2 regions of the Pelomonas nitida genome follow, and region 2 is predicted to be linked to the other one. Evidence: riboswitches for the same ligand, from Rfam matches in the RefSeq annotation. Region 2 holds a riboswitch; the other holds the start of a gene.

Region 1 (14,836 bases), on a different contig from region 2:
CTGATCGAGAACATCAGCCAGGCGGCCGCCAACCAGCGCGCCGGCCGTTGCGGCCGGGTCAGCAATGGCATCTGCGTGCGGCTGTATTCCGAGAAGGAATTCAACGAGCGCCCGAAGTTCACCGACCCGGAAATCCTGCGCTCCAGCCTGGCCGGCGTCATCCTGCGCATGAAGTCGCTGCACCTGGGCGACGTGGAACGCTTCCCCTTCCTCGAGGCGCCGCGGCCCAAGGCGATCGCCGACGGCTACCAGCTGCTCAACGAGCTGGGCGCGACCGACGACGCCAACGAGCTGACACCGCTCGGCAAGGAACTGTCGCGCCTGCCGCTGGACCCGCGCGTGGGCCGGATGATTCTGGAAGCCCGCACGCGCGACGCGCTGACGGAAGTGCTGGTCATCGCATCGGCGCTGAGCGGCCAGGACGTGCGCGACCGCCCGCAGGAAGCGGCCCAGGCCGCCGACGAGAAGCACAAGAAGTTCGACGACGAGAAGTCGGAGTTCATGGGCTACCTCAAGCTGTGGAAGTGGCTGGGCGACTCGAAAGGCGGCGAGGGCGAGCACAAGCTGTCCCACCGCAAGCACGAGGCGTTGCTGCGCGAGAACTTCGTCAGCCCGCGCCGCGTGCGCGAGTGGCGCGACGTGCATTCGCAGCTGCAGACGGTCGTCACCGAGCATGGCTGGCGGCTGAACCAGAGTGACGCGACGTATGAGCAGATCCACCTGTCCATGCTGTCCGGCCTGCTGGGCAACATCGGCCAGAAGAGCGACGACGAGGACTGGTACCTCGGCGCGCGCGGCATCAAGTTCTACCGCCACCCGGGCGCGCACCTGAGCAAGAAGCCGGGCCGCTGGATCGTGGCGGCCGAGCTGGTGGACACCTCGCGCCTGTACGGCCGGGGCCTGGCCAACATCGAGCCGCAGTGGCTGCCGCCCATCGCCGGCCACCTGATCAAGACCCAGCTGCTGGAACCGCACTGGGAGAAGAAGGCCGCCGAGGTCGTGGCACTGGAGCGGGCCACGCTCTACGGCATCGTGCTCTACAGCAACAAGCGCGTGAACTTCGGCCGCGTGGATGCCAAGGCGGCGCGCGAGATCTTCATCCGGGAGGGCCTCGTCAACGACGAGCTGCCGGAAGACCTTGTCAAGCAGCTGCCCTTCATCGGCCACAACCGGCGCCAGATCAGCAAGGTTGAGGCGTTGGAGCACAAGTCCCGTCGCCAGGACGTGCTGGTCGACGACGAGCTCATCTACGCCTTCTACGACGACAAGCTGCCGCCGAACGTGTTCAGCGGCGCGACGCTGCTGAAGTGGTGGCGTGAGGCCAGCCGTGGCAACGACAAGCTGCTGCAGCTCAGCCAGGACGAGCTGATGCGCCATGAGGCGGCGGGCGTCACCAGCGAGGCCTTCCCCAAGGTCATCCGGCTGGGCGGTGTGGACTGCGCGGCGCAATACCTGCATCAACCGGGCGACGCGCGCGACGGGCTGACGGTGACCGTGCCCATCTTTGCGCTGAACCAGGTCAGCGAGGAGCGCGCCGAGTGGCTGGTGCCCGGCATGCTGGCGGCCAAGGTGACGGCGCTGCTGAAGAGCCTGCACCAGAAGCCGCGCGCGCGCCTCACGCCGCTGCCGGATTTCGTTGCCGAGTTCGTCGAGCTGCATCCGTTCGCCCAAGGGGGGCTCGTCGACGTGCTGCTCAAGGCCGTCAAGGAACGTACCCAGCTGGCCGTGCAGCGCAACGACTTCAAGCTGGAGCAGCTGGCGCCGCATCTGTTCATGAACTTCCGCGTCGTCGACGAGCATGGCCGCCAGCTGGGCCAGGGCCGCCAGCTCGCGGCGCTGAAGGCGGAGCTGGGCGGGCAGGCGAGGTCGGCCTTCCAGGCGCTGGCGGCGCTGAAGCTGCCGGCGGCCGAAGCGCCCAAGCCGGCGCCCGCGCCGGTGGCAGGCAAGGGCATCCGTGCCGAGGTCGTTGCAAAGAAGCCCGAGCCGGCCCGCGACGCGAATCAGGCGTACACCGACTGGACCTTCGGCGAACTCCCCGAGCTGCTGGAAGTCCGCAAGGGCGGCCAGACGCTGATCGGCTTCCCGGCGCTGATCGACAAGGGCGCGCATGTGGAGATCGAGGTGTTCGACGAGCCCGAGGTTGCCGCGGCCAAGCACCGCGCCGGGCTGCGCCGGCTCATCGCGCTGCAGTTGAAGGAGCCGCTGAAGTTCCTGGAAAAGAACATCCCCGACCTGCAGCGCATGTCGGTGCTCTTCATGGGCTTGGGCACGGCCGAGGAGTTGCGCGACCAGATCATCGGCGTGGCGCTGGACCGCGCCTTCCTGGGTGACCCGCTGCCCACCGACCCGTTCGCGTTCAAGAAGCGCATCGAAGAAGGCCGCAGCCGGCTCAACCTCATCGCCCAGGAAGTGGCGCGCGCCGTGCATGCCGTGCTGCAGGAGCTGGCCAACGCCACGCGCAAGCTGAAGGACTCACGCCCGGCCAAGGAGGTGGGCGACGACATCGCGGCCCAGCTGCAGCGCCTGGTGCCCAAGCGCTTTGCGCTCGACACGCCGTGGCCGCAGCTGCAGCATCTGCCGCGCTACCTGAAAGCCATCACCGGCCGGCTGGACAAATGGCGCGCCGACCCGGCCCGCGACACCAAGCTGATGAGCGAGGTCAAACCGCTGGAGCAGCGCTACACGCGCCGGCTGGCCGAGCTCAAGGGCGTGAGGGACGCGCGGCTGGACGACTTCCGCTGGCAGCTGGAGGAGCTGCGCGTGAGCCTGTTCGCGCAGGAGCTGCGCACGCCGCAGCCCGTCAGCGTGAAGCGGCTGGACAAGGTGTGGGCCCAGCTGACTGGCTGACCTCTTGCTTGCCGGAGTGGCCGAGGCTGGATCGTGAGCTGGTGCACGGAAGCGATCGATTGCACGAACTGGCGGTCGATTTCCGTCGCTATTCGGTGCTTCTTTCAGGTTCGCGCCAGCTCGCGTGGAGTCCAATGCGCGCATCACAAATGTCACTGTCTCGATCGTCCCCGTCGTGTCTGAATCCAGCCCCGCCGCCACGCCGCTGAGAAGCTTTGGACGCTTCGAGCTGCGCGCCCTGCTCTGCAAGAGCGGGCGCAGCCTCATCTGGCGCGTCTTCGATCCGCGCCATGGCCAGGAGCTGCTGCTGTGCATGCCGCGCGAGAAGCCCAACAGCGCGGCGGCGCTGGAGCATTGGCTGCGCATGGCCCAGGCCGGTGGGCGCGTGCAGCACCCCAACGTGGCACCGTTGTTCGAGGCGGGCCAGGTGGAGGGCTGGCCTTACGCCGCCTACGACCGCGCGTTCGGCGAGACGCTCGACGAACGCCTGGCGCGCCAATCCGCGCCGCTGCCGCTGGACGCTGCCGGCTGGGTGGCCCAGCTGCTCGAAGGCCTGGCCTTCGCCCACGAGGCCGGCCACGCGCACCGCGACCTGCAACTCGCCAGCGTCCTCATCGACGCGAACGACAAGGTCAGGCTGATGGGGCTGGAGGTGGCGCAGGAGGTGTTCCCGGCCTCGGTCGACTTCAGCACCGTGACCCGGCGCGCCGTGCGCGAGTCGGCCGAAGAGGACGTGTTGTGCGCCGGCCTGTTGCTCCACCGCATCCTCAGCGGCCGGCCGGTGCTGGAAGAGCCCGACCTGCTGGCCGTCGTGCAGCAGATGCAGCCCATCGGCCGGGAGATGGTGCGCCTGGGCTGGGAGACGCCGCACCCCATCCCCGACCCGCTGCGCGCCATCTGCAACCGCGCGACGGACCGCCAGCTGCGCCAGCGCTACCACCTCGCGCGCAGCTTCCTGCGCGCGCTCGACGGCTGGCGCCAGGCGGCCGCGCACGACGACGGCGGTCCCATCGTGCTGCTGCTCGACAAGCTGCAGCGCCAGGGCCATCTGCCCACGACGACGACCGGCATCCACCGCTTCACTGCCGGGTCGGGCCTGGAAGCCCAGCATGCGAGCGCGTTGTCGGAGATGGTGCTCAAGGACATGGCGCTCAGCCTGGAACTGCTGCGCCGTGTGAACAACGCACTGCGCCAGGCCGGGCATGGCGGCGACACGGTGCTCAACGTGCAGCGCGCCATCCAGATGATCGGCCTGGACGGGCTGCAGCAGGCGGCCAACGCGCTCAAACCCTGGCCGGGCCCGCTGCAGCCGGTGGCCGCCGAGATGCTGCGCAGCGTGATGGCACGCGTGGCCAAGGCCGCCCAGGTCGCGCAGGCGCTGCGCCCGGCGGGCTATGACGGCGAGGTCGTCTACCTGCTGACCATCATGCAGAACCTCGGCCGGCTGATGCTGCAGTACCACTTCCCCGAAGACGCGCAGCAGATCCGCCAGCTCATGGTGCCGCCCGAGCCGACCGAGGAGATCCCGAATCCGCCCTCGCTCAGCGAGCGGGCGGCCGCCTACGCCGTGCTGGGCTGCGACCTGGAGGCGCTGGGCATGGCCGTCGCGCGGCATTGGGGCCTGGGCGACGAGCTGCTGCAGATGATCCGCCGCCAGCCGCTGGACGCGCCGGTGCATGCGCCGCGCACGGATGCCGACACCTTGCGGCTGACCTGCAGTCTGGCCAACGAGCTGCTGGACGCGTTGGCCCAGCCAGAGGCGCGGCGGCGCGCCGGCGTGGAGGTGGCCACCCGTCGCTACGCCCGGGCGCTGGGGCTGGGGCTGCGCGAGGTCATGGAGGCGCTCAATCCCGGCGCCCAGCGGCCCGCAGCGTCCCCGCCTGCGCCGCTGCGCGGGGCGCCCGAGCGGCCCGCCGTCGTCACGCCCTCGCCGCTGCGCGAACGACTGACCGGCCGCGGCGAATCCTGAGCGTGGCGGCATGGTCGACGAACTCCCGCCCCAACTCGGCCGCTTTCGGCTGTTGAAGCGCCTGGGGGAGGGCGCGCAGGCCATGGTGTGGCTGGCGCACGACCCGCTGCTGGACCGTGAGGTCGCGCTCAAGCTGCTGAAGATGGAAGGGCCCGATGCCAGTGAAGCCGGCACGCTGGACGAATGGCTGCACGAGGCGCGGGCCGTCAGCCGGCTGACCCATCCCAACATCGTGCCGGTCTTCGAGGCCGACATGCAGGCCGGGCACGCCTACCTGGTCTTCGAGTACGTCAGCGGGGGCACGCTGAGCCAGCGCCTGCGGGCCGGGCCGCCGCTGACCGCCGCCGAGGCCGTCACGATCATGCTCGGCGTGCTCGATGGCCTGACGGCCGCTCATGCCGCCGGCATCGTCCACCGCGACCTCAAGCCCAGCAACATCCTGCTGGACGCGCGCGGCCGGCCCCGCGTCATGGACTTCGGCATCGCCGCGCGCGTGTCGTCAGGCGCTGCGGCGCCGGCGCGCATCATCGGCACGCCGGGCTATATCTCGCCCGAGGCCGCGGCCGGCGCGGCGCCACACCCGCAGATGGACGTGTTCGCGGCGGCCGTCATGCTGGCGGAGATGCTCAGCGGCCAGCGCCTGAACCACGACACCGACCCCTGGCGCGCCGTGCAGCGCGTGCGCACGACCGACCTGGTGCTGCCGTCGGGGCTGGGCAGCGATGTGGACGACGCGCTGCGATCCATCGTGCAGCGTGGCCTGGCACGTGACCCGGCGGCCCGCTGGGCGGGCGCGCGGCAACTGCACGATGCACTCGCCGCCTGGCTGCGCCCGGCGACCGAGCCCGATGCCGACGCGCAGGACGCGCCCGTGCTGGATTTCCTGTTGCGCCGCATGCGCCACAAGAGCGACTTTCCGGCGCTGTCCGAGGCCATGGCGCGCATCCAGCGGCTCACGCAGTCCGAGCACGAGAGCCTGGCCAGCCTGTCCAACGAGATCCTGAAGGACGTGGCGCTCACGCAGAAGCTGCTGCGCCTGGTCAACACGGCGGCCTACCGGCACACGGGCGGCGGCGGCATCAGCACCGTGTCGCGCGCCGTCGCGCTGATCGGCTTTGCCGGCATCCGCAACCTGGCGCTGAGCCTGGTGTTGCTGGAGCGCATGGAGAACAAAGGCCATGCCCAGCGGCTGCGCGAGGACTTCCTGCGTTCGCTGATGGCGGCGTCGGTGGCGCGCGAGCTGTGCACGGTGGAGCGCGAGGCCGAGGAGGCCTTTCTGGGCGCCATGCTGCACCACCTCGGCCGCACGCTCACCGAGTTCTATTTCCCCGAGGAGGCCGAGACCGTGCGCCGCCTGGCCAGCCCCGTGGACGACGGCCCCGCGCTCAGCGAGGCCACGGCCTCGGCCCAGGTGCTGGGCATGAGCTATGAGGCGCTGGGCCTGGGCGTGGCGCGCCAGTGGGGGCTGCCCGACAGCCTGCAGCGCGCCATGCGCCGCCCGCCTGGCGAGCCGCCGCTGCGCCGCGTGGAGGACCCGGCCGAGCGCCAGCGCTGGCTGGCCCGCGTGGCCAACGACATGGCCGACCTCATCCTCAACACGCCGCCCGAGCAGGCCCACGCCAGGGTGCGCGCGCTGGCGCAGCGGCATGCGCGCGCGCTGGGGCTGGGCGTGGAGGCGTTCGAGAAGGCGGCCGACACGGCGCGCCAGCGCCTCACGCAGGCCACCGAGGCGCTGGAGCTGCGGCTGCCGCAGCACTCCAAGGCGCAGCGCCTGCTGGCGCCGTTGCAGCCGTCGGTGCAGGACTCGCTCGCACAGCTGGAGCTGGCGCCGACGATGGTGCTGGACCGCCACGACGCGCCCGGCCAGCCCCAGGGTGCGGCCGCTGCCAGCGAGCTGCTGGCGGCCGGCATCCAGGAGATCACGGACACGATGGTCCACAGCTTCCAGCTCAACGCCGTGTTGCGCATGATCCTGGAGACCATGTACCGCGCGCTGGGGCTGCGCCGCGTCATCTTCTGTCTGCGCGATGCACGCGGCCAGATGCTGAGTGGGCGTCTCGGCGTGGGGGACGACGTCGAGCGCCTCGCGCCGCTGCTGCGCGTGGACCTGACCGCCCAGCCACCCGACCTGCTCGCCGCCGTGTGCCTGAAGGGGGCGGACACGCTCATTCAGGACGCTCGCGCGCCCAACATCGCCGCGCGGCTGCCCGCCTGGGTCGGCGACGAGATGCAGGCGCAGAGCTTTCTGCTGCTGCCGCTGGTGCTCAAGGGTGCGCCGCTGGGCCTCATCTACGCGGACCACCCGCGGGCCGGCGCCGTGGCGCTGGACGACAAGCAGCTGTCGCTGCTGCGCACGCTGCGCAACCAGGCCGTGATGGCCTTCAGGCAGGCCGCCGGCTGAGGCGGCCGCCCGCGCGCCGCGCGGGCGGGCAGCACGCAATCGCCACTGCCCTACAGGGGCGTAGGGCCCGTCCCACAACCCACGAGGCCCGAGGCCGACCTTCGGCGCGTGGCCCCTCCGACCCTGGCCGACACGCCGCTTGCGAATACTGCATGGGCAGTCCGCTGCAACAGAGCCGACCCGGTGGCCCGCCGCCGAACGGCCCGTTCATAACCAGGAGTTCCAGATGAATCCGCAATCGATGAAGACCAAGGGCCGTGTCGTCCTCGTGGCGTGCGCTGCCGCTGCGCTGGCGGCCTGCGCCTCGGCCCCGGAGCCCAAGGAGCAGATGGCGGTCGCCAATTCGGCCGTCGACCAGGCCACCGGCAACGCCGCCGAGGCCCCGGCCGAATTGGCCACCGCCCGCGACAAGCTGGCACGCGCCAACGCCGCGATGGCTCGCCAGGACTACGTTGCCGCCCGCCAGCTGGCCGATGAAGCCGCTGCCGACGCAGCACTCGCCCAGGCCACGGCGCGCTCCGCCCGCGCCGGCCGTGCGCTGGCCGAAGTGCGCCAGAGCATCCAGCAGCTGCAGAGCCAGCTGAACCGTTCCTGAGCATCCGAGAAAGAGGACCCACGATGAGAACCACCGCCACCCTGACCGCCCTGGCCGCCGCCGCCCTGATGGCCGCCTGCGCCAGCGCCCCCACCGTCACTCCCGGCCTGCAGCAGGCACGCGCCACGGTGCGCAGCGCCGAGTCCGACCCGGCTGCGCTGAAGTACGCATCGCTGGACGTGAAGAAGGCGTCTGACTCGCTCAAGCGCGCCGAGGAACTGAGCGCTCACCGCGAAGCGCCGGCCGACATCGACTCGGCGGCCTATGTCGCCACCACGCAGGCCCGCACGGCACTGGCGCTGGCCAAGGCTGCGCGCGAAGAGGAGGCCATCAAGACGGCCGAGGCCGACCGCGAGCGCGCCCGTGCCGACGCCAATGCCCGCCGCGCCAACGCCGCCCAGGCCCAGGCTGCCAATGCGCAGATCGCTGCGGCCAACGCCAGCGCCGATGCCGACGCCGCACGCCAGCAGGCCGCGAGCGCGCAAGCCGACGCCGCCACCGCCCAGGCCCAGGCCGCCGCGCTGCAGCAGGAGCTGGCCGAACTGCAAGCCAAGCAGACCGACCGCGGCATGCTCGTCACGCTGGGCGACGTGCTGTTCGAGTTCGGCCGTGCCGAGATCAAGCCGGGCGCCCAGACGGCCGTGGCCAAGCTGGCGCACTACCTGAACCAGCACCCGGACCGCCGCATCCTGATCGAGGGCTTCACCGACAGCGTCGGCAGCGACTCGGCCAACCTGACGCTGTCGCAACGCCGCTCGCAGGCCGTGGCCGACGCGCTGCGTGCCCAGGGCGTGGACACGTCGCGCATCAGCACCCGCGGCTACGGCGAGCAATACCCCGTCGCCAGCAACGAGAGCTCGTCCGACCGCGCGCTGAACCGTCGCGTCGAGGTCTACATCTCGAACGACAGCCAGCCGGTCCGCGCACGCGGCTGAGCCTGACCCCGGCGCGGCCCGCCGGGCCGCGCTGCCAACCCGTCCAAGGAGATCGCGATGACCATCACCTTCACTCCCCTGCGATGCGTGGCAGCCGCCCTGCTGGCATTCGGCGCCGTGGCTTCTCACGCTGCCCCCGCCGGCAAGCCGTTGGACCCGGTGCGCCTGCAGTACGAGCGCGAACGCGCCGATTGCATGATGGGCCGTACCCACCAGCCGCGAAACGTGTGCCTGCGTGAAGCCCGCGCGGCCTACGCCGAGGCGCGCAGCGGCCAGCTCAGCCGCGCGAACGACGGCCCCCAGCAATGGCAGGCCAACGCGCTGCAGCGCTGCCAGGCGCACCCGCCCGAGGACCGTGACCTGTGCGAGCGCCGCGTGCGCGAGGGGCAGGTGATGGGCAGCGTCGACGGCGGCGGGCAGATCACCACGCTGACGGTGCGTTCGACGGACATCGCCCGTTCGTCGGGCGGCTGAGGCCCGCAGGCCACCCAGCTGGGAGAAGCCGTGGTGGCCTAGCGCCATGCCGGCGTCGAGGATGGGCACACGGCGGTCGATCTGTCCTGGCGCCGTGCTGCTTCAGTGCAGCCGGCCACTGGCAGTTCAGCTTCTCGGCCTCAGCCACCGCCGTTGGTGTGGCCGAGGCTGCTCACGCCTTCTTCACGAACTCCGACTTCAGCCCCATCGCGCCGATGCCATCGATCTTGCAGTCGATGTCGTGGTCGCCATCGGTGAGGCGGATGTTCTTGACCTTGGTACCGACCTTCACGACCAGCGACGAGCCCTTGATCTTCAAGTCCTTGATGACGGTCACGGTGTCGCCGTCCTGCAGCACGTTGCCCACGGCATCCTTGATCACGCGGGCCTCGTCGGCGGCCGCGGCGGGTGCTGCCTGGGCCGACCACTCATGGCCGCACTCGGGGCAGCTCAGCTGGTCGCCATCCTGGTAGGTGTAGGCGGAATGGCACTTCGGGCAGGCGGGCAGGGTGGACATGGCGGCTCCTGTAGAGCGTGACTAAAGAAAAAGCCTCATCCGCTTGCGCGAATGAGGCTTTGATTTGGCTCCCCGACCTGGGCTCGAACCAGGGACCTACGGATTAACAGTCCGGCGCTCTACCGACTGAGCTATCGAGGAATTGACTTCTATGTCGGCACGTCAAGCGGTTGCGACGTGCGTCTTTTTTGTTCGCCTTGCGACGAGATTCTGTGGCTCCCCGACCTGGGCTCGAACCAGGGACCTACGGATTAACAGTCCGGCGCTCTACCGACTGAGCTATCGAGGAACAGAGCCCACGACTATAGCAGTTTTTTCGGCCGCGTCACAGTTTGATCTCGAGACTTGCACGGAAAGTTCGTGGCGCGAGGGGGTAGAGGTAGCTGTGCTCGTATTGCCAGGGCGACTCGCGCCAGGCTCGGCGGTTGGCGAGGTTGTCGATGGCGGCACGCCAGATCCAGGTCTGGTTGCCCGCGCCCTGCAGGTAGCGCAGGCCGGCGTCGGCGACGGTCCACGCGGGCACCGAGACGCTGTTGTCGGGCGTCGCGTAGCGCCGCCCCTCGTAGCGCAGCCCGAGTTGTGCCTGCAGGCCGGGCAGCAGGTCCTGGCGGACCTGGGCCTTGACGGCGCTCTGCGGCACGTTGGGTGGCTTGCGGCCGTTGGTGCTGGCGTCGCTGCTGCCTTCACGGCGCGCGTGCAGCCACGTGGCGCTGGCGAACACGCCGCCGCCCTGCCACTTCAGGTCGGCGCTGGCTTCGAGGCCACGGTGGCGCTCGTCGCCGTCGATGCGGCGCTCGCAGCTGTCGACGTCACCGCAGGCTGCGAACCCGGGCAGCGCGATGTCCTGCGACGCCGGGCGGCGGATGTCGAACACCGTGAGTGCGCCTTCGACGCGCTGCGTGCCGGTCTTCAGGCCGACCTCGGTCTGCCGGCTCTTCAGCGCCGGCAACGCCTGGCCGTGGTTGATGTACATCGGCAGGTTCGGTGCGACCTGGCTCTCGATGCCTTGGCCCCAGCTGGCGTAGAGCAGCCAGTCGGCGGCGATGGCATGGCTCACGGCCAGCCAGGGCGTCGTCACGCCTTGCGAGTAGTTGGTCGGTTCGGAGCCGTCGGTGCCCACGCTCCGGCGGTGCAGCCGGGTGTGGCGCAACCCGAGCCAGGCGCTCGTGTCGGCGCTGAGTGCCACGTGATCGCGCAGGTAGAGCTCGTTGCTGCGTTCGTCGCGGTTGGTGTTGGCGTAGGCGAGCGTGGGGTCGGCCGGCGTTACCGCGCTGCCATCGATGTTGCCGGTGCCGACGCCGTTGTAGGCCTGGCCCTGCGAGCGGCTCTTGAAGCGGCTGGTCAGCCCACCGACGGTGAGGTCATGGCGCAAGCCCGCGAGCTGCAGCGGGCCGCTGGCGGACAGGTCCAGCGCCGTCGTGTCGCGGTGCTCGTGCTCACTGCGAAAGTCGTAGAGGTCGTAGCTGCCATCGGGGCAGAAGCTGGAGGCGTAGTAGGTGCCGTCGGCGGCCGTGCAGCCGAAGGCGTAGGCGAGCCTGTCGTCGGTGCGCAGGCGTTGCAGGCCCAGCGACGCCTGGGCGCGCCAGTCACCGGCCAGCTTCTGCTGCACGCGCAGCGATGCGTGCGTGTTGTCGAACACGACGGGCTGGCTCCAGGGCTGGTTGTTCAGGTTGAGGTTGGGGTCGATGCGCTTGGCGTCGGGCAGCGTGTTGCCCAGCAGGCTGAAGGCTTGCTGGCTGGGCTGGGCCTGGTGGTTGAACTCGACCTCGGCCTCGATCAGCGTGCTGGCGCTGACGCGCCAGTCGGTGGCGACGGCGACGGTGTTCGAGTGGCCCTGGCTGTTGCGCAGCGTCGGCTCCAGATGGGCGGCCGCGAGGTTCACGCGCAGGCCGAACTCGCGTTGGGCGCCCAGGCGCTGCGAGTGGTCGACGCTGGCCTCCACCGTGCCACCCTGGATGGCGCCGACGGTGAGCGTCGTGGCGTCGTCGGCCAGTGGGCGCTTGACGACGAAGTTCACGAGGCCGGCGGGCGAGCTGGTGCCGGCCTGGATGCCGGAGCTGCCTTTCAGGATCTCGATGCCCGACTTGTTGGCCAGCGACAGCGCGGTCTCGCCGCTGATTGGCAGGCCGTCGCGGCGCAGGTTGAAGCGGTTGTCGAGATCGAAACCGCGGATCTTCAGCTGCGACCAGTAGCCGACGGGGTTGTAGGCATCGGAGACCGACGCATCCAGCTTGGTGATGCCGGCCAACTGGTTGATGCCCAGGTCGTCCAGCCGTTCGGCGGACAGGCTCAGCGCCTGCATGGGCAGCTTGGCCGGCGGTTCGCTGAAGCCGGTCAGCGACGGCGCGGCTTCGGCGGCCTTGCCGGTCACGGTGACGGCGGGCAGCGTCTGGGCGGCCGCGAGGCCGGATGCGAGCAGGGCGGTCGCCGTGGCGATGTGGGAAAGAGAGGAGCGTGCCATCGGAATGCGAAGCGATGGCAGGTCGGCAAACGAGAACGCGCCAGGCCCGGAGACGGGTGATGGAGGGCCGGGCGGGTCGGCTGCTTCCCTGCGCGAGGATTACCTCAATCAGGTTCAAAGGGACTGTCTCAGTCGCACTGGCCGTGGCCGGTGCAACACCCCTAGCGAAGCGCGCTGCCGGAAGCAGCGCGTGGGCGGCATTCTATGGGCTGGCCGCCCGCCGGTGCGGGCGCGCCGAGTCAAGCAGCGCTGGTGGCCGGGTCAGTCGGCGGCGGGGGGCGTGACGCCGAGCCGCTCGTGCAGCTTGGGGCTGGTCGTCGTGTACTGCAGGTGGATGGTCTGCCCCGGGAAGACGCGCTCGGCGGCCGCGAATGCCGCGAGCGTGGCTTCGTGGAAGCCGCTGACCAGCAGCTTGCGTTTGCCGGGGTAGTGGTTGATGTCGCCGACGGCGTACACGCCGGGCAGCGAGGTCTCGAAGCGGGCGGTGTCGACCGTGACCAGCTTGCGCTCCAGCGCCAGCCCCCAGTCGGCGATGGCACCGAGGCGCGGGCTCAGGCCCAGGCGCACCAGCAGCAGGTCGGCCGCCAGCGCCTGCGTTTGCGCGTCGGCGTCGAGGATGTCCAGCCCTTGCAGCCGGTCACCGGCCAGGCGCAGTGCCACCGGCTGGCCGACGGCAACCCGCACGCGGCCGGCGTCGCGCAGCGCCTGCAGGCGGGCCAACAGGTCGGCCGGGGCCTTGAAGGCGTCCTTGCGGTGCACCAGCGTCACCTCGGCGGCGAGGCCGGTTTCGGCGAGCTGGACGGCGGCGTCCACGGCCGGCGCCTCGCCACCCAGCACCAGCACGCGCCGGCCGGTGGCGTCGAGCCCGTCGAGCTGGTGATGGATCTGCCCGCCTTCGAGCGCCTCGGCGCCGTCCAGGCGCAGGCGCTTAGGCTGAAAGGCGCCCACGCCGGCCGCGATGAACACGGTGCGCGCCAGCCATCGCGTGCCCGCAGTCGATTCGACCTGGTAGCGGCCATCCGGCAGCGGTTGCAGCGCCGTGACCTCCTGGCCCAGGTGCAGCGCCGGCGCAAAGGGGCGGATCTGCTGCTGCAGCCGCTCGATCAGCTCAAGCCCGCTGCACATCGGCACGCCGGGTACGTCGTAGATGGGCTTGTCGGCGTAGAGCTCGGCGCACTGGCCGCCCACGTGGGGCAGGGCGTCGACCACGTCGGCGCGCATGCCCAGCAGCCCGAGCTCGAAGACCTGGAAGAGGCCCACCGGGCCCGCGCCGACGATGACGGCGTCGGTCTCGATGATCGGAGTGGCACTGCTGTTCGTCATGGCGATGTCGCCTCAAGGGGTTTGGCGAGCGCTTCGCGCCTCGCGCCATCCAGCGACTCCCGCCGATCTGGCTTTGCCAGGCGGCCGGGAGTGCCCCCTTGAGGGGGCGCGCGAAGCGCGTAGGGGGGGCTCGTTTCTAGCGAATCAGCTCGGGCAGCTTGCCCGTCTTGTCCTTCCACTCCTCGGCGTCGGGCAGGGCGGGCTTGCGCTTGGTGATGCTGGGCCAGTTCTTGGCCAGGTCCGCGTTGATCTTGATCATGTGGATCTGGTCGCCCGGGACATCCTCCTCCGGCATGATCGCGTTGACCGGGCACTCGGGGATGCAGACGGCGCAGTCGATGCACTCGTCCGGGTCGATGGTCAGGAAGTTCGGGCCTTCGCGGAAGCAGTCGACCGGGCAGACGTCGACGCAGTCGGTGTATTTGCAGCGGATGCAGGCTTCGGTGACGACGTGGGTCATGAGCGGCTCTGATTGTTAAGGTGCCCCGGTTCGGGCGAAACGACGATTTTATTGGAGGCCGGGAGCGCGCCCGTCCCAACGATGAGAACGGCGGGGCGGCCGCCGTGAACAGGTGCAGCGTCGGCGAGGTCGCGCAGCAGGTGTTCGCTGGTCTGCGCATCGGCGCAGCCCGCGCGGCTGACGACCAGCGCGGGCGTGTCCGGCGGCCAGCCGGCGGCCAGCAGCTTCGGGCCCAGCGTGTCGAGCTGGCGTCCGGCCATGTAGAAGACTTCGGTGTCGGCCGACAGCGCCGCGCGCAGCTCGCCCTCGGCCGTCATGGCCGTCGTGAGGCTCACATTGCGGCCGCGGCCGCGGCGCGTCAGCGGGCGTTGCGTCAGCGCGGCGGCGGCTGACGCGGCCGTGACGCCGGGGATGACCTCGCTGGCGATGCCGGCATCGGCCAGGGCCTGCAACTCTTCCTCGAGCCGGCCGAAGACGCTGGCGTCGCCGCCCTTGAGCCGCACGACGACGGCATGCTGCTGCGCGGCCTGCACGAGCAGCGCGTTGATTTCGGCCTGCTTGGCCGAATGCTCGAAGCCACGCTTGCCGACGGACACCCAGCGGGCCTGCGGGGCGAGGTCTTGCAGCGCGGGGTCGGCCAGGGCATCGGCCAGCACGACGTCGGCCGTGGCCAGCGCGCGGGCGCCGCGCACCGTGATGAGGTCTGCCGCGCCGGGGCCGGCGCTGACGAAGATCACGCGGCCCGTCACCGGCACACCCGTCGCGCTTCGTGCGGCCCCGCCAAGCGGCAGCGAGCTTGCTCGGGGCGGCCCGGCGCGGCGCTCCTGCCCATCACCAGTCCTCTTCGGTGGTGG
Region 2 (14,836 bases):
GCAACAGCGAGGCTGCGCTGCAGAGCGCACAGGCGCTGCTCAAGGCCAAGCAGGCGGCGCTCAAGCAGGCCGAGCTGGCGGCCGCGCGGCTGCGTGAGCTGGTGGCGGTGGATGCCGGGGCGCGCGCCGACCTGGAGGCCGCCGAGGCCACGCTGACGACCAGCCGGGCCGACATCGCCGCGCAGGAGGCGCAGATCGTGCAGGCCCAGATGGCGGCCGACACGGCCAAGGTCAACCTCGGCTACACGCGCGTCGCCGCGCCGATGGATGGCGTCGTCGTTGCCATCGTCACCGAGCAGGGCCAGACCGTGAATGCCAACCAGTCCGCCCCCACCATCATCAAGCTCGCCAAGCTGGACGTGATGACGGTCAAGGCGCAGATCTCCGAGGCCGACGTGCCGCGCGTGAAGCCCGGCATGCCCGTCTACTTCAACCTGCTGGGCGAGCCGGACAAGCGCTACGACGTGAAGCTGCGCGCGGTCGAGCCCGGGCCGACGACGATCGCGACCGACAGCACGACGACGACCAGCAGCGCCACCAGCACCGCCAGCGCCATCTACTACAACGGCATCTTCGACGTGCCCAACCCCGACAACAAGCTGCGCATCAACATGACCGCGCAGGCCAGCATCGTGCTGGCGCGTGTCGAGAAGGCGCTGACGATGCCCAGCGCGGCGCTCGGGCAAAAGCAGGGCGCCGATGGCTACCGCGTGCGCGTCATGGAGGCCGGCGGCCACATCGCCGACCGCGTCGTGCGCATCGGCCTGAACAACCGGGTGCGCGCGCAGGTGCTGGAAGGCCTGAAGGCCGGCGAGCAGGTCGTGACCAGCGAGGCGGCCCCCGCCGGTGCCGCCGGCAACAACAACCAGCGCCGCGGCGGCCCGCCGCCGTTCTGAGCATGACGAGTCCTTCCTTTCTTCAGGCCGGGCGAGGGGCTGGCTGATGGCGTTGCTGGAGCTGCGCGGCGTCGTCCGCGAATTCCCTGCCGGCGAGGGCACCGTCGCTGTGCTTCGCGACGTGAACCTGGACATCGAGGCCGGCGAGATGGTTGCCATCATGGGGCCGTCGGGTTCGGGCAAGTCCACGCTGATGAACATCCTCGGCTGCCTGGATCGCCCGTCACGTGGCAGTTATGCCGTCGCCGGCCAGCAGACCGGCGCCATGGAGCCCGACGCGCTGGCGCGCTTGCGGCGCGAGCACTTCGGCTTCATCTTCCAGCGCTATCAGCTGCTGGGCGACCTGAATGCGCTGGGCAACGTCGAGATCCCGGCCGTGTATGCCGGTGCGGCGGGCGATGCGCGCCAAGCGCGTGCCCGCGTGCTGCTGGAGCGGCTGGGCCTGGGCGAACGGCTGAACCACCGCCCGGGCCAGCTGTCGGGCGGTCAGCAGCAGCGGGTGTCGATCGCGCGGGCGCTGATGAACGGTGGCGACGTCATCCTCGCCGACGAACCCACCGGTGCGCTCGACCAGGCCAGCGGCCGCGAGGTCATGCGCATCCTGGCGGAGCTGCATGACGACGGCCACACGGTCATCCTCGTGACCCACGACGCGCAGGTCGCGGCACATGCGCAGCGGGTCATCGAAATCAGCGATGGCGTCATCGTGGCCGACCGTCGCCAGCCCGACGCCGCCCCGCGGCCGCGCCGCGAGCGCACACCGCCCGCGCGCAGCGGCAGCGCCCTCGGCGCGCTGGCGGGCCGGCTCGCCGAGGCCACCCGCATGGCCTGGCGTGCCATGGTGGGCCACCGGCTGCGCACGCTGCTGACGATGCTGGGCATCATCATCGGCATCGCGTCGGTGGTGTCGGTCGTCGCGCTGGGCGAGGGCTCGCGCCAGCGCATCCTGGCCGACATCAGCTCCATGGGCACCAACACCATCAACGTCATGCCCGGCACGGGCTTTGGCGACCGGCGCGCCGCCGCCGTGCGCACGCTGCGCGCGGGCGACGCCGATGCGCTGGCACAGCTGGACTATGTCGACAGCGTCACGCCCACGGTCAGCGTCAGCGCCGGCCTGCGCTACCGCAACGTCGATGTGTCGGCCAGCGTCAGCGGCGTGGGCGAGCAGTTCTTCCGCGTGCGTGGCTACACGTTTGCCAGCGGCCAGGGCTTTGACACCGAGGCCGTGCGCCAGCGCGCGCAGGAAGCCGTCATCGACGACAACGCGCGCAAGACGCTGTTCCCCAACGGCGAGAACGCGCTGGGCGAGGTCATCCTGCTGGGTTCGCTGCCGGTGCGCATCGTCGGCGTCACCGCCAAGAAGAGCAGCGCCTTCGGCAACGACGATGCGATCAACGTCTGGATGCCCTACACGACGGCCATGAACCGCGTGAACGGGCAGGACTATCTGCAAAGCGTCACCGTGCGTGTCAGCGACCGCGTGGCCAGCAGCATCGCGGAGCAGGGCGTCAAGCAGCTGCTGACGCAGCGGCACGGCAAGGAAGACTTCTTCCTGATGAACACCGACAGCATCCGCCAGACGGTGGAGCAGACCACCGCGACGATCACGCTGTTGATCTCGTCCATCGCGCTGATCTCGCTGCTGGTGGGCGGCATCGGCGTCATGAACATCATGCTGGTGTCGGTCACCGAGCGCACCGGCGAGATCGGCGTGCGCATGGCCGTTGGCGCGCGGCAGAGCGACATCCTGCGGCAGTTCCTCGTTGAGGCCGTGCTGGTGTGCGTCATCGGCGGCGCCATCGGCGTGGGCCTGGCCGTCGGCGGCGCGCTGCTGTTCAACCAGGTGGCCGGCGACAAGTTCCAGATGAGCATCTCGATGCTCGCGGTGGCGGGCGCCTTCGGCGTGTCGACGCTGATCGGCGTGGCGTTCGGTTTCCTGCCGGCCAGGAGCGCCGCCAAGCTCAATCCGGTCGAGGCGCTGGCGCGGCTGTGAGCGGCGCGCCGCGCCGTCGGTGCGCTTCAGTGTGCGTCAGTGCGCGGCCGGCAGGGCGTCGAGCGATTGCTTGAGCCGCTTGAAAGCGGGTGATTCGCGCAGCGCCGCCGCACCGGCGCGCTGCAGTTCGATCACGTCGTGGGCCTCGATGGTGAAGGCCGTGGGCACGCGCAGCAGGGAGTGGCGGATCTTGTCGTCCGGCACGTCGTGCAGGCTGACGCTGACGACGTGGATCTCGGCGTCGGCCGCGAAGGGGCTGCCCGGCTGACCGCGCGTGCGCAGGATCTCGTCGCGCCAGCGCCGCTGGTCATCGTTGAGCATGGCCAGCGTCACCTGCGTCTCGCGCGAGCCGGCGCCGAAGATCAGCGACTCCAGCACCTGCGTCGTCGTGGGCACGCGGTCGCTGTTGTCCACGCGTTCCGTCAGGCTGCGCTCGGAGTTCACGGTGACGAGGATGAGCCGGCGGATCGTGCCGGGCGTGACCTCGGAGAAGTTCGCGGTCATGGAGCCCGTGGCCACCAGCCGGTCCAGCATCAGGCGCACGCCGAGGTTGTCGGTCACGCCGCCGTCCACGAGGTGGATGTAGGGCCGTTCGCGCGCATTGCGGTAGCTCTCGACGCTGCTCTGGAGCATGCGCGCGCGGTAGTCCTGCGCCGGGGCCGGGGCCGGGGTGCTGGCGGCCTGCGGGCAGGCGTCGGCATGGTTGCGCAGCGTCACTGGTGACAGCAGCAGCGGCACGGCCGACGAGGCCGCCACTGCGAACGACAGCGGTGTGGCTTCGATATCCGAGCAGATCAGCTGGAACTGCTCGGCCGTGAAGTCGAACGGCGCGCCGGTCGTCAGGTCGGTCGCCGTGATCATCAGCTCGGGCGCGCCGGGGCGCTTGATCACGTCGGCGAAGGTGCGGCCCTCGAAGAGCTCATCGAAGCGCTGCGCGAGGATCTGCGTGCGCCCGTACCAAGGCGAGGTCAGCCGGTAGAGCCGCTTGGGCCAGAGCGCCTCGCGAATCAGGCGGCCTTCGAAGGGCACGAGCAGGAAGTCGGGCTCGAACCGCTGCAGTGTCGCGTCGCCGAAGGCGGCGAAGTGGGCGGCCAGGATGCTGCCACCCGACACGCCGCTGATGAGGGCGACATGGTCGAGCAGCGACGAGGTCTGCCCGTCGATCGTGAGCGTGGTGGCCTTGAGTTCGCGCAGCACGCCCAGGCCGAAGGCAGCGGCCCGCGCGCCACCCCCGGAGAGCGTGACGGCCATGGTGACCGGCTGCGCCGCCGTCGGGGGCAGCCGGCGCGACTCGGCACCGGCCTGCTGGCCGGCGTCAGCGGCCGGCGGGCGCGGCGCGTTGATCCAGGGGCGGTAGCTCGAACAACCGGCAAGCGCCAGCGCCATCACCACCATGCTCACGCGCCCCGTCCACCACCTTGCTGCCGCCATCACCACCGCACGCCTTCGTTCGTTTCATGCCATCAAGGTTGCCAGGCTGCCAGCGCCAGCTGCACCTGGGCATAGGCCGCCAGAGCCTGTGCCTGCTGCTCGAGCGCCTGCTGCGCGGCCGAGAGCCGCTGCTGGCGCGTGGACAGCGACGTGGCGGCGGGTTCGAGCCCCAGCGCCTCGCGGCGTGCACTGTAGGTCATGGCCTGGTCGGCCGAGCTGAGCGCCAGCTGTGCCTGCCGCCAGCCCAGCCAGCGCGCCTGCCAGCCACGCAGCGACGACTCACCCTCGGCCAGGGCCGTCAGCACCGTCTGCTCGAACTGGGCCCAGGCGGCCTCGTTGCCGGCCTGGATGGCGGCGGTCTCGGCGGCGCGCCGGCCGCTGTCCAGCCAGTCCCACTGCAGCACCGGGCCGGCGGCGTAGCGCACGGCGTTGGCGCGGCCGAGCTGCCCGGGCGTCTGTTGCAAGCCCAGCGTGGCGGCCAGCGAGAGCCGCGGCAGGTAGGCACGCTCGGCGAGCACGGCCTGGCCCAGGCCGGCGCGCAGTTGGGCCTCGGCGCGGGCGACGTCGGGGCGGCGGCCCAGCAGGTCGGCCGGCACGGTCAGCGTGGCGTCGTCGGGCACCGAGGGCAGCGGAGCCGGGGTTTGCAGCGACTGCAGCAGCGGCCCCGGGCGGGCGGCCGACTCGCCCGTCAGCACGGCCAGCGCGGCCAGCTCGACGGGCGTCTGTGCGTCCCAGCCGGCCCCGGCGGCGCGCAGCTGGGCCAGCCCGGTGGCCGCGGCATCGGCCTCGCGCGGGTCCTCCAGGCCCGCGCGGGCGCGTGCCTGCAGCTGGGCCAGCCGGCGGGTGGCCACGTCGAGCTGCTCGTCAGAGAGCCTGGCCGCCTGCTGCGCCTGGCGCAGGGCGATGTAGTGCCGCACCACCTCGGCCTGCACGAGTGCCTGGGCGCCGCGGGCATCTGCCGCGGCGGCGTCCACCGCACGGTCGGCAACTGCCTGCGCGGTGCCGACACGGCCGAAGAGGTCGACCTCCCAGCTCAGCGCCTGGCCCAGCGTGACCAGGCGCTGCTCCGGCGGCCGCGGCAGCCCTTGCCGATAGGGGTCGACCTCGGTGAGGGAGGGGCGTGCGGCCTGCGCCTGGGCGCTCAGGCCGCCTTGCAGCCGCGATTGGGCCTGCACGCCGCCGGCGCGGGCGCGGGCTTCGCGCACGGCGGCGAGCGCCGTCTGCAGGTTCAGGTTGCGGGCCTCGGCCTGCGCCACCAGCGCATCGAGCGTCGGGTCGTGCAGGTCTTGCCACCAGGCGTGGCCGGCATTGCCGGGCAGGGTGTGGTGGCCGGTGGCGGCCGGCAGCGGGGCGTCGTGGCGGGCCTGCAGCGCGGGCAGTTGTGGGCCCGGGGCGACGGCGGCGCAGCCGCCCAGGCCCAGGGCCAGTGCGAGAGCCAGCGAGAGAGCCGCGCGCGCGCGGCGGCGGTGGAGCGAAGTGTTCATGGCGGACGGGAAGGTTCAGGCCGACGTGGCGGCCGGGGCCGGCACGCGGTAGGCGACGGCATAGAGGGCGGGGATGAGGCCCAGCGTGATCAGCGTGCCCAGGGCCAGCCCGCCCATCATCACGACGGCGAGGCTGGTCCACACGGCGCCGCCGTAGAGGTAGAGCGGCACCAGGCCGAGGATGCAGACCATCTTGGTCATGACGATGGGGCGCAGCCGCTTGGCCGCCGCGTCCTCGATGGCGTCCGGCCCCGGCATGCCGCTGGCGCGTGCCTCGTCGATGGCGTCCAGCAGCAGCACCGCGTTGTTGACGATGATGCCGGCCAGCGCCAGCAGGCCCAGGGTGCCGACGAAGGTCAGCGTGGTGCCGGTGAGCTGCAGGGCCAGCGCGGCGCCGATGCTGACGAAGGGGATGCTGGCCAGCACGATGAGGCTTTTGCGCAGGCTGCCGAACTGCCAGACGAACAGCAGGAACATGGCCAGCACGCAAGCGGGCAGCAGCGCGGAGATGGCGCCGTTGGCGCTGGCGTTCTCCTCGATCTCGCCGCCCAGCGCGACACGCACCTGGCCGTCCTGCTGCACGGTGTCGATCTCGGCCGCCACGGCATCGGCCAGCACCTGGGCCGTCCAGCTCGCATGCCGAGCGCTGATGGTCAGCGTGCGCTCCTGGTTGTAGCGCTGCAGCACCGAGGGCTGGGCGGCCAGCTCCACACGGGCCAGCTGGCCCAGCGGCACGGTGCCGCTGCCGTCCGGGCGTTGCAGCGGTGCGGCGCGGAGCTGTTCCACGTGGTCGCGAATCGCCAGCGGGCCGCGCACGACCACGGGCAGCAGCGTGTCGCCATCACGGAACTGCGTGACGGCCTGGCCGGCCAGCAGCAGATCGAGCTGGCGGGCGATCTCGGCGTGCGAGAGACCGGCGCTGGCGGCCTTGAGCGGGTCGACCTGCACTTGCAGCTGTGGGATGGCGCGCTCGGCGTCGCTGGAGAGCTCGACGATGCCGGGCAGGGCGCGCAAGGCCTGCGTGAGCCGGGCGGCGGCGGCCACGTGCGACTGGCCGTCGGCGCTGGACAGGCGGAACACCGCCAGGCCCGATTCGGCCGAGCCCATCGAGAAGCGCTTGGGCTCGAAGCGAACTTCGGGGAACTGGCGGGGCAGGGCCTCGCGCAACCGGGCCAGGGCCTGGGCGTGGGTGACGCCCGGCGCCAGCGTCAGCACGGCATAGGCGCGGTGCGAGGCCGGGGTGGGTGGGTTCAGCGCCAGGATGAAACGGGGGCCGCCGTCGCCGACGTAGATCGCATGGCTCTGGATCTCGGGGAAGCGGCTCGCATCGGCCAGCGCCTGCGAGATGCGGCCGGCCGTGGCCAGTGTGGCGTCGCCGCTGCTGTCGGGCGCCAGCTCGATGCCCATCTGCAGCTGGCGCCGCTCGGAGGCGGGCATCAGCTCCGACGGCACGTGGGCGAACAGCCAGCCTGCCGCGCCCAGCAGGGCCACCATGGCGCCGATGTAGGTCGCCTTGTGGCGCAGCACCCAGCGCACCTTGCCGCGGTACCAGTCGGTCAGCGATTCGACGGCGCGGGCCGTGCGGCTCAGCTCCGCATGGTGCCGGGCGAAGCGCTGGCACAGCAGCGGTGTGACGGTGACGGCCAGCACCAGCGACAGCAGCAGCGCGATGGCCATCACGATGCCCATGCTGCGCAGGTACTCACCGGTTTCGGTCTGGCTCAACACCAGCGGCGTGAAGGTGAGGATGATGGCCAGCGACGACACCAGCAGCGGCACGAACATCGAGCGCCCCGCCTCGGCGGCGGCATCCTCGCGCGGCTGCCCCAGCGCGAGCCGGCGCTCCATGTCCTCGGCCACGACGATGGCGTTGTCCACGAACAGCCCCAGCGCAATGATGATGGCGCCGATGGAGATGATGTGCAGGTCGATGCCCAGCAGCTTCATGGCCACCAGGCTGACGAGCACCGTGGTGGGCACGATAGCGCCGACGATCAGGCCCGTGCGCAAGCCCAGGAACAGCACCACGATGCCCATGACGATGACGGTGGTCTCCAGGAAGACCTGCCCCACCTGCCGGAGCTGTTTGCTCACGACCTCGGCCTGGTCGGTGATCGGCACCAGGGTCATGCCCGGCGGCAGATGCGTCTGCAGGCGGCGAATCTTTTCCTGCAGATGCTCGGCGAAGCTGATCACGTTGAGGCCCGGGTCCATCGACACCGCCAGCACGGCGGCCGCCTGGCCGTTGACGAACGCACCGGTGCTGGCCGGGGCCAGCGGCACCCGCGCGACGCGGGCCAGCTGGCCCAGCGGCATCCAGCCGCCGCGCGGCAGCGCCACGAGCGTCTGCTCCAGCGCCGCGAGATTGGCGGCATCGCCGCTGACCTGCAGCGCGAGCTGGGCGCCGCCGGCATTGACGAAGCCGGCCGGCGCGACGATGTTGCTGCGGGCCAGCGCGTCGGCCACGGCGGTGGGTGTCAGCCCTTGCGCAGCCAGGGCCGGCAGGTCCAGGCTCACCTCGACCTGCTCGTCACGCAGGCCGTGCAGTGTCACGCGCTCGACGCCGGGCAGCTGGTAGAGCCGATCGCGCAACTGGCGGGCCTGCTCGCGCAATTCGCCGGGCGTGTAGTCGGGCCCGGTGAGGCCCAGGGTCAGCACGGCGACGCGGCCGAATTCGTCGTCCACCAGCGGGCCGGTGGCGCCTTGCGGCAGGCGCGGCTGCACGTCGGCCAGCCGGTTGCGCAGGCGCTGCCAAACCGCGGGCAGCGCCTGTGGTGAGACGTCCGGCTCCAGCTCGACATAGCTGAAGGCGAAGCCGGGGCGCACCGTGGTCTTGACGCGCCTCACCTCGGGCAAGGTCTGGATGGCTTCCTCTGACGGGCGGGCGACCAGCTGCTCCATGCGCTCGACGGAGGCGCCAGGAACGAAGGTCAGCACGGTGGCGGTGCGGATGGTGATCTGCGGCTCTTCGGTGGACGGGAAGTCCAGCACCAGCCACAGCCCGCTCAGGATCAGCAGCAGCGCAGCAAGGAAAGCGAAGCGGGGGCGCTTCAGGGCGTAGGCCGTGATGTTCATGACGGGCCCTTTCAGCGCAGCCGGCTGACCGGTGTGACGGCCTCGCCGGCCACGAGCGCGGGTGCGCCGGCCAGCACGACCTGGTCGCCGGCCTTCAGGCCCGTGCGCACCTCGACCTGCTCGCCCTGCAGCGCGCCCAAGGTGACCTTCACCCGCTCGGGCACCTGGCTGCCGGCGGGCAGGCGCATCACCTGGCCGTCGCCAGGCCGGGCCGCGTCCAGCTGCACGGCGCGCAGTGGCACGAGCAAGGCGCCCGTGGCGGGAGCGCGAGGCCAGAGTTGCACCGACACCGCAGCACCGGTGGGCCAGTCGTCCGGGGCGCTCAGCAGCACGCGGCGGCTGCCGCCGGCTTCCAGCCGCGCACCCACCTGCAGCACACGGCCTTCGGCGTTGCCGGCCGGGCTGCGCAGCGTCAGCGCCTGGCCGGTGGTGAGTGGCAGATCGCCGGGCACGGCCAGCCACAGTTCGCGGCCGCGGCCTTCCAGGCTCAGCACCGGCGTGCCGGCGCCGACGACCTGGCCGACCTCCAGCTGCCGCGAGGCCACGCGGCCGTCAAACGGGGCGCGCAGCGCCACCTGTTCGCGGCTCCAGGCGGCGCCGGCGCGCTGCGCCTCGGTCGCAGCCACGGCAGCACGCGCCGCCTGCACCTCGGCCTGCACGGCCGTCCATTCGGCGTCGCTGGCGGCACCGGTCTCGTGCGCGGTTTGCAGCCGCTGCTCGCGGCGCAGGGCTTCCGCCAGCTGGGCCTGCAGCCGGCGGCCTTCGGCCTCCGTGCCGGCGAGCTGGGCCTGCAGCGGTGCCGCGTCCACGCGGGCCAGCAACTGGCCGCGGCGCACCGTGGCGCCCGGCTCCACCAGCACCTCGCGCACCACGCCCGCCACGGCGAACGCGAGCTCGGCCCGCTCGCGGGCGCGCACCTCGCCGGCGAACGTCAGCCCGCCCAGCGGCGCCTCCAGCACAGTGGCCACCAACACGGGGCGGGGCGGCGCCGATGCGGGCGGCGTGTCATGGTTGCCGCAGCCGGCCAGCAGCAAGGCCGCGGCGAGCAGGGTGCCGCCATTCAACAGCGACGAGGGTGAGATCAGGAGGGCGGCGGGCATGACGAAGCCGGAACAGGCAAGGGTTGCGATGGGACGGAACTCTAGGGAGGCAGGGGTGCCGAAGAGGGTGCTTTTCCGGCCAGTCCAGGCTCAGTTCCGGCCCGGCTGCTCCGTGGCAGTGCCACGGGCCGGCGTGGTGTGATGTACTCCTGGTGCCCATGCCAAGCTGGTTCTGTGCCCTGATGCACCGCCGGAGCCGTTGTCCCGCCCATCATTCAAAGGGCCTGCTTCGGCCAGTTCCTGATCACCCTGTTTCGCCATGTCACCCGCCAGATCCGCACCCCGCGCCACGCCCGACCCACGCAGCCAGGCCAATCTCATCCCGGGCCTGGCGCGCGTTTTGCTGGCGCTGGTGGAGGAGCGCGGCCTGCAGCCGGAGCGGCTGTGTCGTGGGCTGGGCATCAGCCCGCATGACCTCGCCATGGCCGACGTGCTGGTCTCCTATCAGCAGACCCGCGCGCTCATCCTGCGGGCCCAGCGCATGCTGGGTGAACCGGCGCTGGGTCTGGCCGTGGGGGCGCGCCAGACGCCCATCTCGTGGGGGCTGCCGGGCCTGGCCATGCTGACCTGTGCGACGCTGGGCGAAGCCGTGCACTACGGGCTGGAGCGGCAGATGCACACGGGCTCGCTGCTGGAGCATCACGTCGTCGTCGACGGCCTCAGCGCCCATCTCACGGCCACGCCCCGCGTGTCTGACCTGGAGATCGAGCCCTTTCTGGTGGTGGAGGCCTTCGCGGGCTCCGTGGCCGTCGTGCGTGCGATGGTGGGCGCGGCGTTCCGGCCGGTGCAGGTGGACCTGGCCCATGCCAGCGACGGCCATCGGCGGCTCTACGAACGCTTCTTCCATTGCCCGGTGCGTTTCGAGGCCGACGAGCACCGGCTCACCGTCGCGTCCAGCTGGCTGCAGGCGCGGCTGCCGGGCTACGACCGCATCACCAGCGACCTCGTCCGTCACCAGCTCAACCAGGTGTTGCGCGTGCCGATCGGGCAGGACGACCTGCTGGCCTCGGTGGCAGGCCGGCTGCGCCATGGCTTGCGCGATGCGCCCAGTCAGGGCGCCATGGCGAGCGAGGTCAACGTCAGCGAACGAACACTGCGCCGCAGGCTGGCCCAGCGGGACACGAGTTTTCGCGCGCTGCGCGACAGCACCCGGCTCGAGCGCGCGAACGACTTGCTGAGCAACACGGCGATGACGATTGCCGAGGTCGCGCAGGCGCTGGGCTATGCCGATGCTCGCTCCTTCCGCCGCGCGTTCAAGCGCTGGACCGGGCAACTGCCCACCGCGTTGCGCGAGGGTTGACGCGCATGGGCTTGCCAAGTGAGGGCAATGGCCCGCACAATCGCGCCCGCTCCGGGGTGCCGGGGCTTGGTTCACACCAGGCCTTGACGCTGAGACGGTCATTGATGACCGAACCCGTGAACTTGAACCGGCTAGTACCGGCGTAAGGAGAGCGCATGCCTCGCGGCGTGCCGATGGACACCCTCTGCGGTGGACCGTCTGGCGCACGCACAGGCGGCCTTGGAGCAGCTAACCCTTCAGCTCCAGGAGACCGCCGTCATGAATGCCCCCGAAAACAACCTCTCGCTCGCCGAGCGCCTGTCGCTGACGCGCGAGCCCTTCCCGGCGTCGCGCAAGGTCTACGTGGCCGGCAGCCGGCCCGACGTGGCCGTGCCCATGCGCGAGATTGCGCTGACGAACGGCGAGCGCGTCGTCGTGCACGACACGTCCGGCCCCTACACCGACGCCAGCGCGACCATCGATGTGCGGCGCGGCCTGCCGCCCATCCGCTCCAGCTGGGTGGGCGACCGTGCAGACACCGAGGCCTACGCGGGCCGCACCCGCGTCGCGCTGGACGACGGCGGCAAGGAAGACAGCGAGCGCATCGCCCAGCTGCGTGCCGAAGCAGCCGCGCTGCAGCGCCCGCCACGCCGTGCGCAGGCCGGCGCCAACGTCAGCCAGATGCACTATGCGCGCCGCGGCATCGTCACGCCCGAGATGGAGTTCGTGGCGCTGCGTGAGAACGGCAAGCGCGAGTGGATGCAGGCCTACCTGTCCGACGCCGAACGCGAGCAGCGCCTGAAGGGCAGCGCGATGGGCGCGCGCATCCCGGCTGTCATCACGCCCGAGTTCGTGCGCGACGAGGTGGCGCGTGGCCGTGCGGTCATTCCGGCCAACATCAACCACACCGAGCTGGAGCCGACCATCATCGGGCGAAACTTCCTGGTCAAGGTCAACGCCAACATCGGCAACTCGGCTGTCACGTCCAGCATCGAGGAAGAGGTGGAGAAGTTGGTTTGGAGCATCCGCTGGGGCGCGGACACCGTGATGGACCTCTCCACCGGCCGCAACATCCACACGACGCGTGACTGGATCGTTCGCAATTCGCCGGTGCCCATCGGCACCGTGCCCATCTACCAGGCACTCGAGAAGGTCGGCGGCGTGGCCGAGGACCTGACCTGGGCCATCTTCCGCGACACGCTGATCGAGCAGGCCGAGCAGGGCGTCGACTACTTCACCATCCACGCCGGCCTGCGCCTGCCGTTCATCCACCTGACGACCAAGCGCCGCACGGGCATCGTGTCGCGGGGCGGCTCCATCCTCGCCAAGTGGTGCATCACGCATCACCGCGAGAACTTCCTGTACACGCATTTCGAAGAGATCTGCGACATCATGAAGGCCTACGACGTCACCTTCTCGCTGGGCGATGGCCTGCGCCCCGGCAGCGCGGCCGACGCCAACGACGAGGCCCAGTTCGCCGAGCTGAAGACGCTGGGCGAGCTGACGCAGATCGCGTGGAAGCACGACGTGCAGACCATGATCGAAGGCCCCGGCCATGTGCCCATGCACCTGATCCAGGCCAACATGGACGAGCAATTGAAGCACTGCCACGAGGCGCCGTTCTACACGCTGGGGCCGCTGACCATCGACATCGCGCCTGGCTACGACCACATCGCCAGCGCGATCGGCGCGGCCATGATCGGCTGGATGGGCACGGCCATGCTCTGCTATGTGACGCCCAAGGAACACCTGGGCCTGCCCGACCGCGACGACGTGAAGCAAGGGTTGATCGCCTACAAGATCGCCGCGCATGCCGCAGACATCGCCAAGGGCCACCCCGGCGCCCGTGCACGCGATGACGCCATGAGCAAGGCGCGCTTCGAGTTCCGCTGGAACGACCAGTTCGCGCTCGGCCTGGACCCCGACACGGCGCGCGACTATCACGACGAGACGCTGCCCAAGGATTCGTCCAAGGAGGCGCATTTCTGCTCCATGTGCGGGCCGAAGTTCTGCTCGATGAAGATCACGCAGGATGTGCGCGATTACGCGAGCAGCAAGGGCCTCGAGGCTGCCGATGTCGTGGCCGAGGGCATGGCGCAGAAGTCGGCCGAGTTCAAGGCCGCCGGCAGCGAGTTCTACATCCCCATCCACAAGGGTTGAGCATGGACATCGCCATCGCAGGCGCCGGCGTCATGGGGCGGCTGCTGGCCTGGCAACTGGCGCGTGCCGGCCACCGCGTGACGGTTGCGGACCCGGCCACCGGCCCCGACGCTGCCGGTGCCGCCGGCTTCAGCGCCGCCGGCATGCTGAGCCCGCTGGCCGAGCAGGAGCATGCCGAGGCCGACGTCGTCGCGATGGGCTGGCGTTCGCTGGCGTTGTGGCCCGGCATTGCCGACGCGCTGGAGCAGCCCGGCCTCGTGAAGATCGATGGCAGCCTGTTGTTGGCGCATGGCGCCGACCTGGGGGCTGCGCAGCGCGTGCTGGCGCGGCTGGACGATGGCCCCGAGCCGCTGGACCGCGCGGCCTTGCAGCGGCTGGAGCCGGCGCTCGCGCCCGACCTCAAGGCCTGGCGGCTGCCGGGCGAGGGCCAGCTGTTGCCGCGTGAGTTGCTGGTGGCGCTGGCGCGGCAGGCTGCGGGCGTGGACTGGCTGTGGGGGCGGCGCGCTGCGACCGTGCAGCCGCATCGCGTCGAGCTCGATGACGGCCGGCGATTGGACGCCGACCTTGTCATCGACACCCGGGGCCTCGGCGCCAAGCCCGACATGCCCGCGCTGCGCGGCGTGCGCGGCGAGATCCTGTGGCTGCATGCACCCGGCGTGCCGCTGGGCCGGCCGGCGCGGCTCATGCACCCGCGCCACCGCGTCTACCTCGTGCCGCGGCCGGGCGACATCGTCGTCGTCGGTGCCTCCGAGGTGGAAAGCGAGGACTGCTCGCCCGTCAGCCTGCGCAGCGCCGTCGAGCTGATGGCAGCCGCGCACAGCGTGCTGCCGGCGCTGGCCGAGGCGCGCATCGTGCACATGGAGACCAATCTGCGGCCGGCGCTGCCCGATCACCGGCCGCGTGTCGATGCGCAGCCCGGCCTGCTGCGCATCAACGGCCTGTTCCGCCACGGCTGGCTGCTGGCGCCGGCGCTGGCGGAGCAGGCCCTGCAACATGTCTGAGTTCACCGTCAACCGAGAGCCGCAGCCCTGGCGTGACGGCCTGAGCGTTGCGGCGTTGCTGGCCGAACAGGGCCGCGCGGCCGACGCCGTCGCCACGGCGCTCAACGGCGCCTTCGTGCCGCGTGCACGCCGGGAGGTCACGCTGATCCAGCCCGGCGACGAGCTCACCCTCATTCAACCCATCACCGGAGGCTAGGGAACCATGCGCGAACCCCACACAGCCGCTCCTTCCGCCGCGACGCCGCGCGGGAATCACTCACAGCGCCCGACGACCTGGACCCTCTACGGCCGCGAGCTCACGAGCCGCTTCCTGCTCGGCACCGCCGGCTATCCCTCGCCCGAGGTGCTGCGCCAGGCCATCCACGCCAGCGGCGCCCAGGTCCTTACCGTGGGCCTCAAGCGCACGCTGGCGGC

What was found. Region 2 has a riboswitch for thiamine pyrophosphate ahead of thiC (phosphomethylpyrimidine synthase ThiC). Riboswitches for the same ligand answer to the same signal wherever they lie in the genome.
Region 1: another riboswitch for thiamine pyrophosphate. It lies ahead of ACG00X_RS01360 (TonB-dependent siderophore receptor); the one in region 2 lies ahead of thiC (phosphomethylpyrimidine synthase ThiC).

What each region holds. Positions count from the first base shown of each region.
Region 1 is NZ_JBIGIA010000001.1:299,619-314,454, forward strand. It holds gene hrpA (ATP-dependent RNA helicase HrpA) at 1-2,847, shown strand, start outside; gene ACG00X_RS01320 (HDOD domain-containing protein) at 3,023-4,816, shown strand; gene ACG00X_RS01325 (protein kinase domain-containing protein) at 4,827-7,217, shown strand; gene ACG00X_RS01330 (DUF4398 domain-containing protein) at 7,444-7,812, shown strand; gene ACG00X_RS01335 (OmpA family protein) at 7,836-8,747, shown strand; gene ACG00X_RS01340 (hypothetical protein) at 8,805-9,221, shown strand; gene ACG00X_RS01345 (zinc ribbon domain-containing protein YjdM) at 9,394-9,738, opposite strand; tRNA gene ACG00X_RS01350 (tRNA-Asn) at 9,804-9,879, opposite strand; tRNA gene ACG00X_RS01355 (tRNA-Asn) at 9,952-10,027, opposite strand; gene ACG00X_RS01360 (TonB-dependent siderophore receptor) at 10,064-12,199, opposite strand; TPP riboswitch at 12,268-12,372, opposite strand; gene ACG00X_RS01365 (NAD(P)/FAD-dependent oxidoreductase) at 12,461-13,522, opposite strand; gene fdxA (ferredoxin FdxA) at 13,659-13,982, opposite strand; gene cobA (uroporphyrinogen-III C-methyltransferase) at 13,979-14,731, opposite strand; gene ACG00X_RS01380 (sulfate adenylyltransferase subunit 1) at 14,814-14,836, opposite strand, start outside.
Region 2 is NZ_JBIGIA010000002.1:367,743-382,578, reverse strand. It holds gene ACG00X_RS04145 (efflux RND transporter periplasmic adaptor subunit) at 1-896, shown strand, start outside; gene ACG00X_RS04140 (MacB family efflux pump subunit) at 943-2,892, shown strand; gene ACG00X_RS04135 (patatin-like phospholipase family protein) at 2,929-4,287, opposite strand; gene ACG00X_RS04130 (TolC family protein) at 4,356-5,807, opposite strand; gene ACG00X_RS04125 (efflux RND transporter permease subunit) at 5,823-8,882, opposite strand; gene ACG00X_RS04120 (efflux RND transporter periplasmic adaptor subunit) at 8,894-9,982, opposite strand; gene ACG00X_RS04115 (AraC family transcriptional regulator) at 10,242-11,282, shown strand; TPP riboswitch at 11,325-11,448, shown strand; gene thiC (phosphomethylpyrimidine synthase ThiC) at 11,541-13,421, shown strand; gene ACG00X_RS04105 (FAD-dependent oxidoreductase) at 13,424-14,422, shown strand; gene thiS (sulfur carrier protein ThiS) at 14,415-14,618, shown strand; gene ACG00X_RS04095 (thiazole synthase) at 14,625-14,836, shown strand, end outside.